Regions from separate parts of the Chryseobacterium sp. CS3K3.1 genome, predicted to be linked through region 1. Evidence: riboswitches for the same ligand, from Rfam matches in the RefSeq annotation. Region 1 holds a riboswitch; each other region holds the start of a gene.
The links. A riboswitch is a leader RNA that binds a small molecule or an ion and turns the genes downstream of it on or off. The one in region 1 is predicted to bind S-adenosylmethionine.
Positions count from the first base shown of each region.

Region 2: it holds a riboswitch for S-adenosylmethionine, as region 1 does, so the genes downstream of both, AC5YGI_RS00300 (SusC/RagA family TonB-linked outer membrane protein) here and AC5YGI_RS09245 (TonB-dependent receptor plug domain-containing protein) in region 1, are expected to answer to the same signal.
Region 3: it holds a riboswitch for S-adenosylmethionine, as region 1 does, so the genes downstream of both, AC5YGI_RS16755 (alpha/beta fold hydrolase) here and AC5YGI_RS09245 (TonB-dependent receptor plug domain-containing protein) in region 1, are expected to answer to the same signal.

Region 1 covers NZ_JCAKRV010000008.1:14,781-19,917, forward strand. Annotated here, with positions in the region: gene AC5YGI_RS09240 (alpha-amylase family glycosyl hydrolase) at 1-2,426, shown strand, start outside; SAM riboswitch class I at 2,686-2,790, shown strand; gene AC5YGI_RS09245 (TonB-dependent receptor plug domain-containing protein) at 2,884-5,137, shown strand, end outside.
Region 2 covers NZ_JCAKRV010000001.1:67,904-73,040, reverse strand. Annotated here, with positions in the region: gene AC5YGI_RS00320 (GYDIA family GHMP kinase) at 1-373, shown strand, start outside; gene pckA (phosphoenolpyruvate carboxykinase (ATP)) at 501-2,117, shown strand; gene AC5YGI_RS00310 (hypothetical protein) at 2,166-2,606, opposite strand; gene AC5YGI_RS00305 (type II 3-dehydroquinate dehydratase) at 2,644-3,051, opposite strand; SAM riboswitch class I at 3,296-3,393, shown strand; gene AC5YGI_RS00300 (SusC/RagA family TonB-linked outer membrane protein) at 3,477-5,137, shown strand, end outside.
Region 3 covers NZ_JCAKRV010000018.1:92,639-97,775, forward strand. Annotated here, with positions in the region: gene AC5YGI_RS16750 (MGH1-like glycoside hydrolase domain-containing protein) at 1-2,159, opposite strand, end outside; SAM riboswitch class I at 2,348-2,454, shown strand; gene AC5YGI_RS16755 (alpha/beta fold hydrolase) at 2,516-3,454, shown strand; gene AC5YGI_RS16760 (ACT domain-containing protein) at 3,460-4,998, shown strand; gene AC5YGI_RS16765 (O-succinylhomoserine sulfhydrylase) at 5,123-5,137, shown strand, end outside.

The DNA of each region.
Region 1 (5,137 bases):
CTTTAAACTTAACGCTTACAAATCCATTGGCGAACAGCCTCACTTCAGTTCCTGCGGGAAATTCCATTACCATTACGGCGACGGCAAGTACCAATGCTACATTTCAGCTAAAAGCCAACGGAACTGTTGTCAATTCAACAACAACGCCTTCACAGTCTTATTCTTACAATTATACAGTTACCCAGGATGCAAATATGGAACTTGTGGCGACACAGGGAACCAATTCCAAAACGGCAGCATTCATTGTACAGGTTCCAAGAAATGTTGTTTCTCAGGCAATACCCAACTGGATCAGACAGGGAATCAATTATCATCCGACAGATCCAACCAAGGTGGGATTGGCTTTATATGCTCCGGGAAAAAATTTTGTACACGTCATAGGAAGTTTCAATAACTGGGCGGTGAATGATACCTATTTAATGAAAAAAGACACCACAAATCCTGATCTGTACTGGATTGAGCTCAATGGAATAACTCCTCAGCAGCTTTATACCTTCCAATACAGAACCAATGATTTGAGAAAAGTAGCAGATCCCTATTCGCCACAAATTCTTTCCTCTTATGATGATCCGTGGATTTCCGCAACTACTTATCCGAATTTACCAGCATTTCCTGCCGGACAGGGTTTTGAAGTGTCAACATTTAAAACAGGCCAGACCGCTTATAACTGGCAGGTTACCAATTTTCAAAGACCTGCGAAACAGGATCTTATAGTGTATGAATTATTATTGAGAGATTTCACACAGGAAAAGAACTGGCAGTCACTGATCAATAAAATTTCCTATTTAAAGAATCTGAAAATCAATGCTATAGAACTGCTTCCGATCATGGAATTTGACGGAAATCTTTCCTGGGGATATAATACTTCTTTCCATTATGCATTGGACAAAGCCTACGGTACTCCCGAAAAATTCAAAGAATTTGTAGATGTATGCCACCAGAATGGAATTGCAGTCATTCTGGATGTCGCATTTAATCATGCTACAGGACGTTCACCTCTGGTAAGACTCTGGAATATTGATCCGGATGGTGATGGCTATGGAAATGTTGCAGCCAACAACCCTTACTTTAATCAGGTTCCGAAACATTCATACAATGTATTTAACGATTTTAACCATACCAGCCTTTCAACGCAATATTACGTTGAAAGATGTCTTGAGCAATGGCTGACTGAATATCACATAGACGGTTTCCGCTGGGATTTAACCAAAGGATTTACGCAAAGCTGTTCCGAAAATGATGAAGCCTGTACCAATGCCTATCAGCAGGACAGAGTAGACATCATGAAACATTATGCAGACAGACAATGGGCTATTGATCCGAATTCTTACATGATCTTCGAACACCTTGGAACTGATGCAGAAGAACAGCAATGGGCGAATTACAGAATAGCAGAAGGAAAAGGTGTTATGCTTTGGAATAAACAGACAGATCCTTACAATCAGAATACGATGGGATATAAGGAAAACAGCAATTACGACCGAATGAACCACAGTCTTCACGGATTTACCAATATGAGTGGCGTAGGGTACGGAGAAAGCCACGATGAAGAAAGGCTTATGTTTAAAAACCTTGCATATGGTGCAGTGAACGGAAACTATGATGTAAAAAACCTGAATACCGCTCTTGAAAGAATGAAAACTTTCGGGGCAACGTTCTTTACTATTCCTGGTCCGAAAATGATCTGGCAGTTTGGAGAATTAGGATATGAATTCAGCATCAACAGATGTGCAAACGGTACGATAGACAGCGGATGCAGAACCGATGAGAAACCTGTTGCATTTACGCTGGGATATGATACTGATGTGAATAGAAAAGCAGTCTACGATACATGGGCTAAAATCATCAATATCAGAAATACCTATCCGGTTTTTAAATCTAAAACCTATACTATAGAATCCAACAATCTTACGAACGATCCCAATGGCCTGATCACAAGAATTTATGTGTATGATGCCTCTATTACCACAGGAATAAAGAATGTTGTCGTATTGGCCAATTACACGACTTCTACACAGAATGTAGTGCCTTATTTCCCTTACACAGGTCAATGGCAGAATCTGATGGACAACAGTATTTCGAATATAGTTTCCACAACGGCTCCGATCACTTTACAGCCCGGAGAATTCAGAATCTTTGGAAATTATGCAGGTGCGTTGTCTACTGTAGATACCAATGCAGCCAATAAACTATCCCTTCAGATTGCAGATAATCCTGTCCGAAATGGAATCGCCAAACTGGTTTTCAATAAAGCAAAAAATGGGGAAATTTCAATTTTTGATATGACTGGCAAAAGAATGGATTCTTTCAAACTGGATAAAGAAAATGGCATCTATGAAGCGACAGTCAGTTATCCGGCAGGAACTTATCTGGTACAGTTGAAATCAGACACAGGAATAGCCATTCAAAAGATGATTATTAAATAAAAACAAAAGATTTAGTTGGTTAGACTTATAAAAAATATTGAATATCTTAAAAACCATTAAGAAGGTTAAGAAATAAAGTATAGTTAAGGTTAATCATTCTGATTTTTAAGCTTCTTTTACTCCTCTTAAACTCTTATTAAATCTTAATGGTTCAAAAATAAAAAGTTTAAACAAGTTCATACAAAATAAAAGGCAAATTTGCAGATCAGCAGATTTGCCTTTTTTTGTAAGTTCAGAAAAATAGTCTACTTTTGCAGTAGATTTATCAAGAAAGGTGGAGGGATTTGGCCCGGTGAAACCTTAGCAACCTGCACAATTCCAGCGTGTAAAGGTGCTAATTCCAACCCTTTGGGAGAGATAATTGAAGTCAATACTCTATATGAATTCCATTTCTTGAAGTCTTGTGTATCTGCGGAAAGATCCGTCAGATTGGTAGTATTAATTGGCAAGAACAAAAATGAAAAAATTAAGCACAGCTGTACTATTGCTTGGAGCAATTCTGGTAGCTGCTCAGGAAAGTGAGGAAAAAGGAAAACAGATCGAAGATATCATCATCGTCGGAAACCGTAATGTTAAAAGAACAAAACTGGAGACGCCGGTTCCTGTAGATGTTATCAATATCGATAAAATCCAGAGAAGCGCTCCGCAAATGACCGCTCAGGATCTCCTTAATTACGTGATTCCGTCGTTTAATGCGGTGAGGCAGTCTGCTTCTGATGGCACAGAGCATATTGATCCTGTAACATTAAGAGGAATGGGCCCCGATCAGGTTCTCGTACTGCTTAACGGAAAAAGAAGACATACAACCTCATTGGTCAATTATCAGAATACCGTAGGAAATGGTTCTGTAGGAACAGATTTGAGTACCATTCCCGTAATTGCTATTGACAGAATAGAAGTGTTACGAGACGGAGCTGCTGCACAATATGGATCTGATGCTATTGCCGGAGTGATCAACATTATTCTTAAGAAAAATGCCGGAGCTTCAGCAAGTCTTACTTACGGATTAAGCGGAAGAAATGATGGAGATACTTACCAGGCAGGAGTCAACTATGGTGCTTCATTAGGAAAAAAAGACGGTTATATCAATCTATCCCTGCAATTAAGCCACAGAGGAAAAACCACAAGAACTCAAAACCACGATCTGGATATTTTCGGAGATAATTTTGCGTATGAATTTGCAGGTGACGCTGAAGCTGTAAAAGCAGCCAGAGCTGCGGATGATGCCGAAATTGAAAAAAGAGGGTTGACCCGTGATGATTTTAATTTTCAGATCGGAGATGCCCAGATCAGACAGGGACAGTTGTTTTTCAATTCAGAATACCCTTTTAATGATCATTTTAAACTCTATTCTTTCGGAGGTTTCAGTATTAAAGAAGGAGAAGGTTTTGGTTTCAGAAGACTGCCAAGCGAAAAGTCTAATGTGGTTTCATCCATTTATCCGAACGGTTTTCAGGCGGTTCTTGGGTCTCAGGTATATGATGTTTCCTATGCTGTAGGTGCAAAATATAATGTTAACAACTGGCTATTTGACCTGAGTAATACGTTCGGGAGCAATACCTTCAATTATAAGGTAAGCAACACCAATAATGCTTCTCTGGGTGCAAAATCACCCACAAGTTTTTATGCAGGTGCCCATAGTTTTCTGCAGAATACCATTAATCTTGATGTTTCCAAAAATATAAACCGTTTCAATATTGCGTTCGGTGGTGAGTTCAGGTTTGAACAATACCAGATCAAAGCTGGTGATGAAGCTTCTTATACCCAATATGATATCAGTGGAAATGTGGCCACTGAAGGATCTACAGTACTTGGAGCAGGCGGATCTCAATCCTTTATCGGATTTTCTCCCAACAATGCCTTGAAGAAAGACAGACATTCCACCGCAGTATATGCAGATGTTTCCTATGATTTGGATAAAAAACTGAATATTGATGCTGCTGCCAGGTTTGAAAATTATTCAGATTTCGGAAATACCTTGAATGGAAAACTAGCTGTACGGTATGAGTTTGTAAAAAACTATGCAGTAAGAGCCGCTGTTGGGACAGGATTCAGAGCACCATCATTGCAACAGCAATATTTTAATAATTCCTATGCGGATATTTCTACTTCCGGTTCAAAGATTGTTACCAAAGGAATATTCAGCAACGATAGCGAAGCTGCCAGAATTCTTGGATTTGATAAACTTAAACAGGAAACTTCTGGCAATGCAAGTGCCGGATTGACGTTAAAACCATTAAAAGGACTGTTCATTACAATAGATGGCTATTTTATTAAAGTAAAAGACAGAATAGTTATTACAGGTAATATTACAGATCCAAGACTATCAAATCCTGCTGTAGTTGGGCATGGAAATGAGGTAGAAAGCGGAAGATTCTTCGCTAATGCTATTGATACAGAAACGAAAGGTGTGGATGTAGTGGTTTCCTATGACTGGATTCTTGGGAACGGAAAATTAAATATGAATCTTGCCGGAAACTATACGGAAACAAAAATCACAGATTTTCATTTTCCTGAAAACTTAGGAACGCCTCAGGATCAGTTTTTTGGTCCCGATCAGATCAATATCATTGAAACACTGTCTCCAAAAACAAAAGCTTCATTAGGATTAAATTATGGAATCGGAAAATTCAGTTTTCTCGTAAGAAATACCTATTTTGGTAAGGTAATAAGAGATGGTTATCCGTTTGGAGACGTGCAGGAATTCTCAC
Region 2 (5,137 bases), on a different contig from region 1:
TAAAAATGAACTGATTTTTATCCATTTAAATCAGAAGCAGGATAGTAGGGAAGGAATCAATTTTTACAAATCAAAAAAGAAGTCCCCGGAACTGGTTGATGAATTTTCGGATATCACAAAGAAAATTATGTTATGCGATGAATTGGAAAATTTTTCTGAATTAATGATGATTCATGAGCGGAAAATTGCCGATTTTCTTGAAATTCTCACAGTTAAAGAAAAATTTTTCTCAGATTGCCCTTCATTTGTCAAAAGTTTAGGCGCATGGGGTGGAGATTTTGTGATGAGTGCGAAATTTGGGGACTATAAGAACTATTTTTGGGAGAAAGGTTTTACGACTGTTTTTGAATGGGATGATATAATTGGTTTATAATCAGTATATTACAATCCTGTTTTTTTATTTGCCATTCTGACTTATATCAGTATATTTAAACCACCTTTAACAAATAATTAATATTATTTTTGTTGAAAGCAATAAAGAAATAGAAAATATAAGTAAAATGAAAAACACTAAAATCATCCAGGATTTAGAGAAATTAGGGATTAAAGGAAACTATGAAGTAGTGTATAATCCTTCTTACGAAGAATTATATCAGGCTGAAGTTTCTCCTGAAAATCAGGGGTTTGAGAAAGCTGAGCTTACAGAATCAGGCGCAGTATCAGTAAAAACAGGAATTTTCACAGGTCGTTCACCTAAAGACAGATATATTGTTCAGGATGATGTTACAAGAGATACAATTTTCTGGGATGGTAAAGTAAACTTACCTACAACTGCAGAAATTTTCGGGTCTTGTAAAGAACTAGTGCTGAACCAGCTTGCCGGATCTAAAAAGATCTATGTAGTAGATACATTCTGCGGAACGAATGCGGATACGAGACTTAAAGTAAGATTCATCGTTGAAGTGGCTTGGCAGGCACATTTTGTTACTAATATGTTCATTCGTCCTTCTCACTATGAGCTTGAAAACTTTGGCGAGCCGGATTTCACAGTAATCAACGGATCAAAAACTACCAACCCGAACTGGGAAGCTCAGGGATTAAATTCTGAAAACTTCATCATGTTCAACCTTACTGAAAAACTACAGATCATCGGAGGTACATGGTATGGAGGTGAGATGAAGAAAGGGATGTTCGCTATGATGAACTACTATCTTCCATTAAAAGGGATGGCTTCAATGCACTGTTCTGCAAACGTAGGAGAAAAAGGGGATGTAGCTTTATTCTTTGGTCTTTCAGGAACTGGTAAAACAACTTTATCAGCCGATCCTAAGAGATACCTTATCGGTGACGACGAGCACGGATGGGATAATAACGGAGTATTCAACTATGAAGGCGGATGCTACGCTAAAGTTATCGACTTATCCGCCGAAAAAGAACCGGATATCTTCGCTGCTATCAAGAGAGATGCTCTTCTTGAAAACGTTGTTGTGAACAATGGAGTAGCAGATTATACCGACGGATCTATCACTGAGAACACCAGAGTTTCTTATCCAATCTATCATATCAATAAAATTGTATTGCCTTCTAAAGCAGGTCATGCCAAAAAGATTGTTTACCTTTCAGCAGATGCATTCGGAGTACTTCCTCCGGTTTCTATCCTGAATGAAGATCAGGCTCAATACCACTTCCTTTGCGGTTATACATCAAAATTAGCAGGAACTGAAAGAGGAATTACAGAGCCACAACCATCTTTCTCACCTGCATTTGGTGAAGCGTTCCTTACCTTACACCCAACAATGTATTCTAAAACATTAATTGGTAAAATGAAGGAGCACGGAGCTAAAGCTTATCTGGTGAACACAGGTTGGAATGGTACCGGAAAGAGAATTTCTCTGAAAGATACCAGAGCAATCATTGATGCCATCATTGACGGTTCTATTGATAATGCTCCTAAAACTCAGGTTCCGATCATGAACCTTGAAATTCCTACTGAATTGCCAAATGTTTCTACAGGTATTTTAGATCCTAGAGATACTTATGAAAGTGCTTCAGAATGGGAAGAAAAAGCAAAAGATCTTGCTTCAAGATATATCAAGAATTTTGAGCAGTACTGTGATACTGAAGAAGGTAAGAAGTTAGTTGCTTCAGGACCTCAATTGCAGGAACAAACTATTTAATACTTACCAATCAACAAACAAAACGCCTCATCAATGATGAGGCGTTTTTTATTCATATTTTTTACAGTTTTCAATCAACTCATTCTGTTCATCCAGTTTTAGAACTGTTAATTTGATTGATTCTTCAGTTAGAGATTTTATGATGATAAAGTGCTTTGAAGAAAAATAAGACTCTTCATCTAACATCTTATCTAAATACTTTGGAGTTGTGAAGGTCATCCAATATTTTGCTTTATCAGAAAATGTAATGGTTACTTCTATGGCATCAGATTCAATATTTTCTATTGTATCATCTATGTTAATCGAAATTATTTCCGGTTCATTATTTAAACTAAAATAAAATTTCGAATACCATCTCAGCCTTCCTTCATTATTTTGAATCCTTACATTTGCATCATTTATTTCTTTAATAATATAGGATTCTCTTTTTGTTAATTGACCGGAATAGACCCCAACATCTTTACAGTAAATTTTATCATTTATTTTCATAAATTTATCGATAACTAGCTGCGGGAAATTACTAGAATTATTTTAAACTTAATAAAGCCAATCTATACCCATCCATCCCAAAACCAGATAAAACCGCATCCGTATTGGCTGCCGTTACAGACTTCTGCCTGAATTCTTCTCTTTTGTAGATATTACTGATATGAACTTCAACCTTTGGTTTTCTGATGTTTTTCAAACAGTCAGCTATTGCATAAGAATAATGGGTAAAAGCTCCCGCATTAATCACAACGGCATCAAAGTCATCTTCCTGAAGCTTGTTGATAAGCTCTCCTTCAATATTTGACTGATAATATTTTAATTCATGAGATTGAAACTCGGATTTTAAAATTTCCAAATAATTTTCCATAGAAACATTTCCATAGATTTCAGGTTCTCTTGTGCCCAACAGATTGAGGTTAGGGCCATTGATGATTAAAACTTTCATTCTATAAAATTAAAAAGTTTTTTTAATTAATTACATAAAAATTAAGTGATGCTGAATTTTTATTCCATTGAATTATTGATAATGATATTTGTCATGTGTGAAAAAATGATAACAGTCGCAACTCCTTATTGTTATGGCTTTTATTAAAATTTTATGTTAATTGTTAAAATATTATCATGAAAAAAATATAAGTCTACTTGTTTTGTAGACTAAAAGTTTTTAGCTTTGCAACCATATTTCGATCGGCTTATAAAGAAAGATGGAGGGAACTGACCCTGTGAAGTCTTGACAACCTACCCGTGGGCAAGGTGTTACATTCAGCCTTTTAAGGAAAAATAAGCATTTGGTTTATCGTATTTATCGATGCCCTTTGCTGACTTTTCTGCAAAGGGCAAAATTTTAATATATGGTAAATAAAATTGATTATGATTAGTAAAAAATTATTTAGTGCCCAAGTATGGATTCCTCCGGTTGCTGCTTTCTTTCTGGGAGTCACCAGTGTAAATGCACAGAATTCCAGACTGAAAAAAGATAGTCTTCATGAAAAGGAGCTTGATGAAGTAGTTGTGGTAGCTTACGGAAAAGCAAAAAGAAACAGCTATACCGGTTCTGTAGCCACCATTTCCAGTGATAAAATCAATAACAGACCTGTCACCAATATTACCAAAGCATTGGAAGGGCAGGTTGCAGGGATTCAGACTACCAGTGCCTCAGGGCAGCCGGGTGCGGTTTCTACTATCAGAATCAGAGGAATCGGTTCCATCAGTGCTTCCAGTGATCCTTTATATGTAGTGGATGGAATTCCTTTTGACGGAAATATTAACTCTATCAGCCCAAGTGATATTGAATCCATCAGTGTTTTGAAAGATGCTACAGCAAGTGCTCTGTATGGTTCAAGAGGGGCAAACGGGATCATCATCATTACTACAAAATCAGGTAAAAAAGGAGAAGCAAAAGTTAATTTTAATATCAGCCAGGGATTCTCAGGAAGAGCTGTCAAAGATTATGAACAGGTAAACACAGATCAGTACTTTCAATTATATTGGGAAGCGTTGAGAAACGGATATCAGTCCGGTAAAGTTTCTTCCCAGCAGGCTGCTCAGATGGCAACAGATAATCTTGTTTCTACTCTTGGAATTAACCCATATGGAACTGCTTATCCAAAACCGGTGGGAACAGATGGGAAATTATTGCCTGGTGCTTCACCACTCTGGAATGATGACTGGAGAGATATTCTACAGAGAGTAGCATCAAGAAACCAGGTGGATCTTGATATCAGCGGAGGAAGTGAGAAAAGTAATTACTTCTTTTCCCTTGGTTATCTGGACGACAAAGGTATGGCCATTGAATCCGGTTTTAAAAGATATAATACCAGACTGAAAATTAATTCCGAAGTTAAAAAATGGCTGAATGTTGGAGTCAACTTAAGCTATACGAACAGTATTCAGCAGGCGCCTACTTCTTCGGATTCAAAAGCGAGCAATATCATCAATGCCGCAAGATTCATTCCTTCATTCTATCCTTATTATGAAAGAAATGCTGACGGCACTTATGTTTTGGATGCTGATGGAAATCCTATTTATGATTTTGGAAAATACAGGCCCACAAATGCACTTCAAAATCAGAATGCTGCTGCAACGTTGCCTTTAGATAAAAACGAAAATAAAGAAGATAACTTTTCAGGAAAAGGATTCATGGAATTCACCTTCTTGCCGGAGTTAAAATTCAAGACAAGCTTCTCTGTTGATCTGGTGAATTATAACGGACATTATTATTCAAATCCATTACTTGGGCAAGGAGCGGAAATTGGAGGTTCAGTGACGAAAACGAATACCAGAACACTTTCCTATACGACCAGCAATATTCTGACGTACGATAAAAAGTTTGGAAAGCATCACGTTAATGCACTGGCAGGACACGAATTCTACAAATACGATTATCAGACGATTTCAGGAACGAGAAGTCAGTTTTCACTGCCTTATTACTATGAGCCGGATGCTGCTTCTCTGCTGGGAAGTTTCAGTGGAAACAGTAATAAATTAAGCTTATTGAGTTTCCTTGGAAAAGTAGAGTATGACTACAATAA
Region 3 (5,137 bases), on a different contig from region 1:
TCTTCATATACCTTAGACATGGCGCGGATTCCGTAAGAACTCAGGAACTCGTTTTCATCAAGCATTCTGGTCAGAACTTTTGTCAGCCTGTTTTTACGAAGTATGCTCATCAGGTGTTTGCGTCCTTGTCCTTCCTCGTCCCAATGGGAAACGAGTTTGGTAAGCTCCGGTTTATTTTTTAAAATCCACTCCATTCGGGTTCTGAAATTCGGCATCTTTTCCAGTAAGCGGTGGTCTACAATTTCAACAGCAAACATGGGGATCAAACCAACAATACTTCTTAACCTCAAAGAAACACTGTCTCCGTTTCCAAGCTGCAATACATCATAGAAAAATCCATCTTCTTCATTCCAAAGCCCTTTTGTGCCTTCACCAAGATTTTCCATAGCCTCAGCGATGTAAAGATAATGTTCAAAAAACTTGATGGCCATATCTTCATACACCTGGTAATATTGGGCAAGTTCCATCGCAATACGCATCATATTCAATGCATACATGGCCATCCAGCTGGTTCCGTCTGCCTGTTCGAGGTGCTGGCCATCCTTTAAAACCATGTTACGGTCAAAAGCTCCGATATTATCGAGACCCAGGAAACCTCCTCCGAAAATATTTTTTCCGTTTTTATCCTTTCGGTTCACCCACCACGTGAAATTGAGCAGGAGTTTCTGGAATACTTTTTCTAAGAATAATAAATCCGGCTTTCCGTTATTTTTTTCATCAATTTTAAAAACACGGAAACAAGACCATGCGTGCACCGGCGGATTCACATCACTCATATTCCACTCATAGGCAGGAAGCTGTCCATTAGGGTGCATATACCATTCTTTCGTAAGCAGTAACAGCTGCCCCTTGGCAAACTCTGCATCGATGATGGAAAAAGGAACACAGTGAAACGCCAGGTCCCATGTTGCATACCATGGATATTCCCATTTATCAGGCATGGAAATAATATCCTTGTTGTGCAGATGATTCCACTCCGTATTTCTTACATATTCATTGAAATTTCTTGGCGCTTCAAAATTGGGATCACCTTTCAGCCATTTTCCGATATTATAATGATAAAACTGTTTGTTCCAGAGAAGCCCGGCAAAAGCCTGTCTCTGTACATTTCTCTCATCTTCGTTAACGGTATCACTCTGAATCTCCTGATAAAATTCTTCAGCTTCAGCCTGCCGGGTATTGAAAATTTCATCAAAGTTTTCAAAAGGCTCATCGGCTTCATCCGGGCACAATCTGAATTCAAAAACCTTTGATTCTCCGGCTCCGATAAGCTCATCAATCAGAAAAGAAGCCTTTGTTCCTCTTTTTTCGGGATTTACCGTATCCGTTTGATGGATAATATAATTATTAATTCCGTCTTTGAAATAAGTGTTTTCAACTGCAGGAGCTCCGTAAAGCTTAGAAGTATTGGTTTCATTATCACAAAATACACTTTGTGCATTTGAATTTCTGGAATACAGCTTCTTTATCGAAATACTGTCGTGGGCAATATTGATACTTCCGTCATGAGAAACATTAAGTTCTGCCTTATAGGTGTTGTATCCCCATTTCCAGTTATTTCTGAACCATGCTGTAGGTGCCACCACGATAGGTGCCTCATGCTGGCTTCGGTTACAGACTGTCACCCTGGCCAGAATATCATTGTGATCGGCTTTACAATATTCTATGAAAATATCAAAATATTCATCATTATCAAAAATCCCGGTGTCGAAAAGCTCATACTCAGGTTCCTTTTTGCTGCGTTTTCCATTTTCAGCAAGAATGTCATCATAAGGAAACTCATTGATCGGGTATTTATACACCATTTTCATATAGCTATGGGTAGGCGTATTATCCAGGTAATAAAAGATTTCTTTGATGTCTTCCCCATGGTTTCCCTGAGGATTGCTCAGGCCAAAGAACCGTTCTTTTACCATTTTATCTTTCTTGTTCCAGAATGAAAAAGCAAAACATAAAAGTTGCTTTACATCGGAAATTCCGGCAATGCCTTCTTCACCCCAGCGGTAGGCATAGCTTTCGGCATTATTATGATTGGTGAAATTCCAGGCATTCCCGTTCGGGCTATAATCTTCACGTACATTTCCCCACTGCCGGTTGCTTACATAAGGTCCCCAGTTTTTCCATTTGGTATCTTGTAATCTATCTTTTTCGGCGGTCATATGGCATCATTTTTCAATACGAAGTTAGTTTTTTTGAGAAGTAATTCCAATTTTTTTCATCTGAACAATTATTAATATGGTCTTGGAATACTTGTATTTAAGGGCTTTTTTAAATATTAAAATAATTTTTTTTTGAAATTAAAAGAAAAGAACTACCTTTGCACCATTCGTTCATTCAAATATTGAAAATGTTATCAAGAAAGGTTGAGGGATTAGACCCTATGAAACCTTAGCAACCCTTTGCGCAAGCAAAGAAGGTGCTACGTTCTACCAAATAATTTTGGACAGATAACTCACTGAAGTTCTTTTTCAGCCATTTCCTGTGGCATTTTCAATTGTATTAAAATTTAATAGAATTGAAAACAGAACTAAACTATATTAATCTTTCTTATCAAACTCATTCCCAAAAGGAATACCATATCCCGTTGAGCTATCAGCTCTTTGGGAAAGATCTGTTTACAGCCCCTGTTATCTTAATCAACCATGCTCTCACCGGAAACTCAAATGTATCCGGAGAAAAAGGCTGGTGGAAACAGCTGGTAGGGAAAAATCAGATTGTTGATACTGATCGATATACTGTTCTATGTTTTAATATACCCGGAAACGGATACGACGATTTTTTAATTGAAGATTATGAAGACTTTACTCCTTCAGATATCGCTGCGATATTTCTGAAAGGGCTTGAAGTTTTACAGATCAAAAATTTATATGCCATTATAGGAGGCTCTCTGGGAGGAGGGATTGCCTGGGAAATGCTTGCCCAGCAGCCTGATCTTGCTGAGATTTTTATTCCTATTGCCTGCGATTACAGAACGCACGACTGGCTTCATGCACAGTGTCTGGTTCAGAAATTTTTATTAAATGATAAGGAAGAACCATTACAGAAAGCAAGAATTCATGCCATGTTGTGCTACAGAACACCGCAGTCGCTCAATGACAGATTTCAAAACCAATATAACCAGGACAAACAACGCCTGGAATCAGAAGACTGGCTGGTTTATCATGGTAATGCACTAAACGAAAGATTTAGTTTGAAAGCGTACAAATTGATGAATCATCTCTTAATGAATATAAATGCTGCTGATACAGCACTGGAGAACATTCAGGCACGAATGCACATGATCTCCGTAGATACAGATTTATTTTTCCCGGCTTCTGAAATCCGAATGTGTTTTGAAAACTTAAAAGAGAAAAATAAAGATGTTTCTTATCACGAGATCCAATCTATACACGGGCATGATGCCTTCCTAATGGAATATCAACAATTAAATAATATCATTAAAAACATTTTATAGAAGTAATGAAAAATGCTAACGAAATAAAATTTTTGAAGAACAGATCAATCGTCAAATTTGAAGGAGAAGATTTCCTGGGAGAAATCGGGATTGACGGACGAATTTTTAAAGCGCTTACTTTGGCGCGTATCAGTGTAGGAGTAATCTCTCAGCAGGCCATAGAAAACGGAATTTCTATTCTGGTTCATGAAAATGATGCAGAAAAAGCAGTTGCCTGTCTTATTGATGAATTTGAGGCAGAAAGAAAATCAGGAAAAGTTTCTCAGATTTATAGTATCAATAATGTTTCTGTGATTGGTTTTGTAGCAGAAGATTTCAATAAAGTTTTTGCTGAGCTGGCAAGAAATAATGTTTTCCCGTTACTTTTAAATCAGGTGGCAGGAGAAAACAGAGTCAATATCGTAGTGACCTCTTCGCAGGATGAAAAAACAAGAAATATCATAGAATCTGAAATTTTCAAAAAGCCGAAGACCGTTCATCTGGCCATTATTGGTCACGGAAACGTAGGGAAAACCTTGATAGAACAGGTACTTGAATCTGCAGAAGAAATTAAAAAACGTAAAAAAATAGACCTTAAAGTAGTTGCAGTAGCCAACTCAAAGAAAATTGCCTTCAACAAAAAAGGGTTTGATGCCAATTGGGGAGATGAGGTTTTAACAGCAGAAAGACCGTCAAATGTTGAAGAACTGATTAATTTCTCCAACGAGAATCAACTGGAAAATCTGATCGTTGTGGATAACACAGCAAGCAAAGATTTTGTTAAAAACTATCATGCCCTGGCAGAAAACGGTTTCGATCTGGTTTCTTCCAACAAGATTTTCAATACCCTTCCGATAGAAGAATACAGAAAACTAAGATATACGTTGAATAAAAATAACAGACGTTACCTGTATGAAACCAATGTTGGGGCTGGATTACCTTTAATTGATACCATCAAATTACTGCACCTTTCAGGAGAAAATATCACAAGAATCAAAGGCGTATTCTCAGGAACATTGAGTTATGTGTTCAATAATTTTTCTTTGAGAGACGATAAATTTTCAACCATCATCAACGAAGCTTTGGAAAAAGGATACACAGAACCGGATCCGAGAGAAGATTTATCAGGAAATGACGTAGCAAGAAAATTATTGATCCTGGCGAGAGAATTAGACTTAATCAACGAGTTCGGAGATATCAATATCCAAAATCTTGTTCCTGAAAGTTTGCTTGAAGTTTCAAAATCAGAATTCCTTTCAAGACTGGAAGAACTTGATGAAGAATATCAGAAAATAAAAGAAAATCAGGAGCCCGGACATGTATTAAGATATGTGGGAGATCTACACGGAGATTTACAGAAAGATAAAGGTGAACTGGATGTAAAACTGGTTTCTGTTCCTGCAACTTCAGCATTGGGACAACTGAAAGGTTCAGACTCCATCTTTGAAATCTACACAGAAAGCTATGGCGAAAATCCAATCGTGATTATGGGGGCCGGAGCCGGAGCAAAGGTAACAGCAAGAGGAGTATTCGGGGATATTCTAAGAGTAAGTGAAACAAAATAATATTTAATGTAACAATCTAATAATGTACCAGTTTACCAATAATTGGTGTCGTTATTCTGAGCAAAGCGAAGATTTTAATTGGTACATTGTTAGACTGCTATATTGGTAAATTAATTAAAACTATATGGAAAATTTTGAA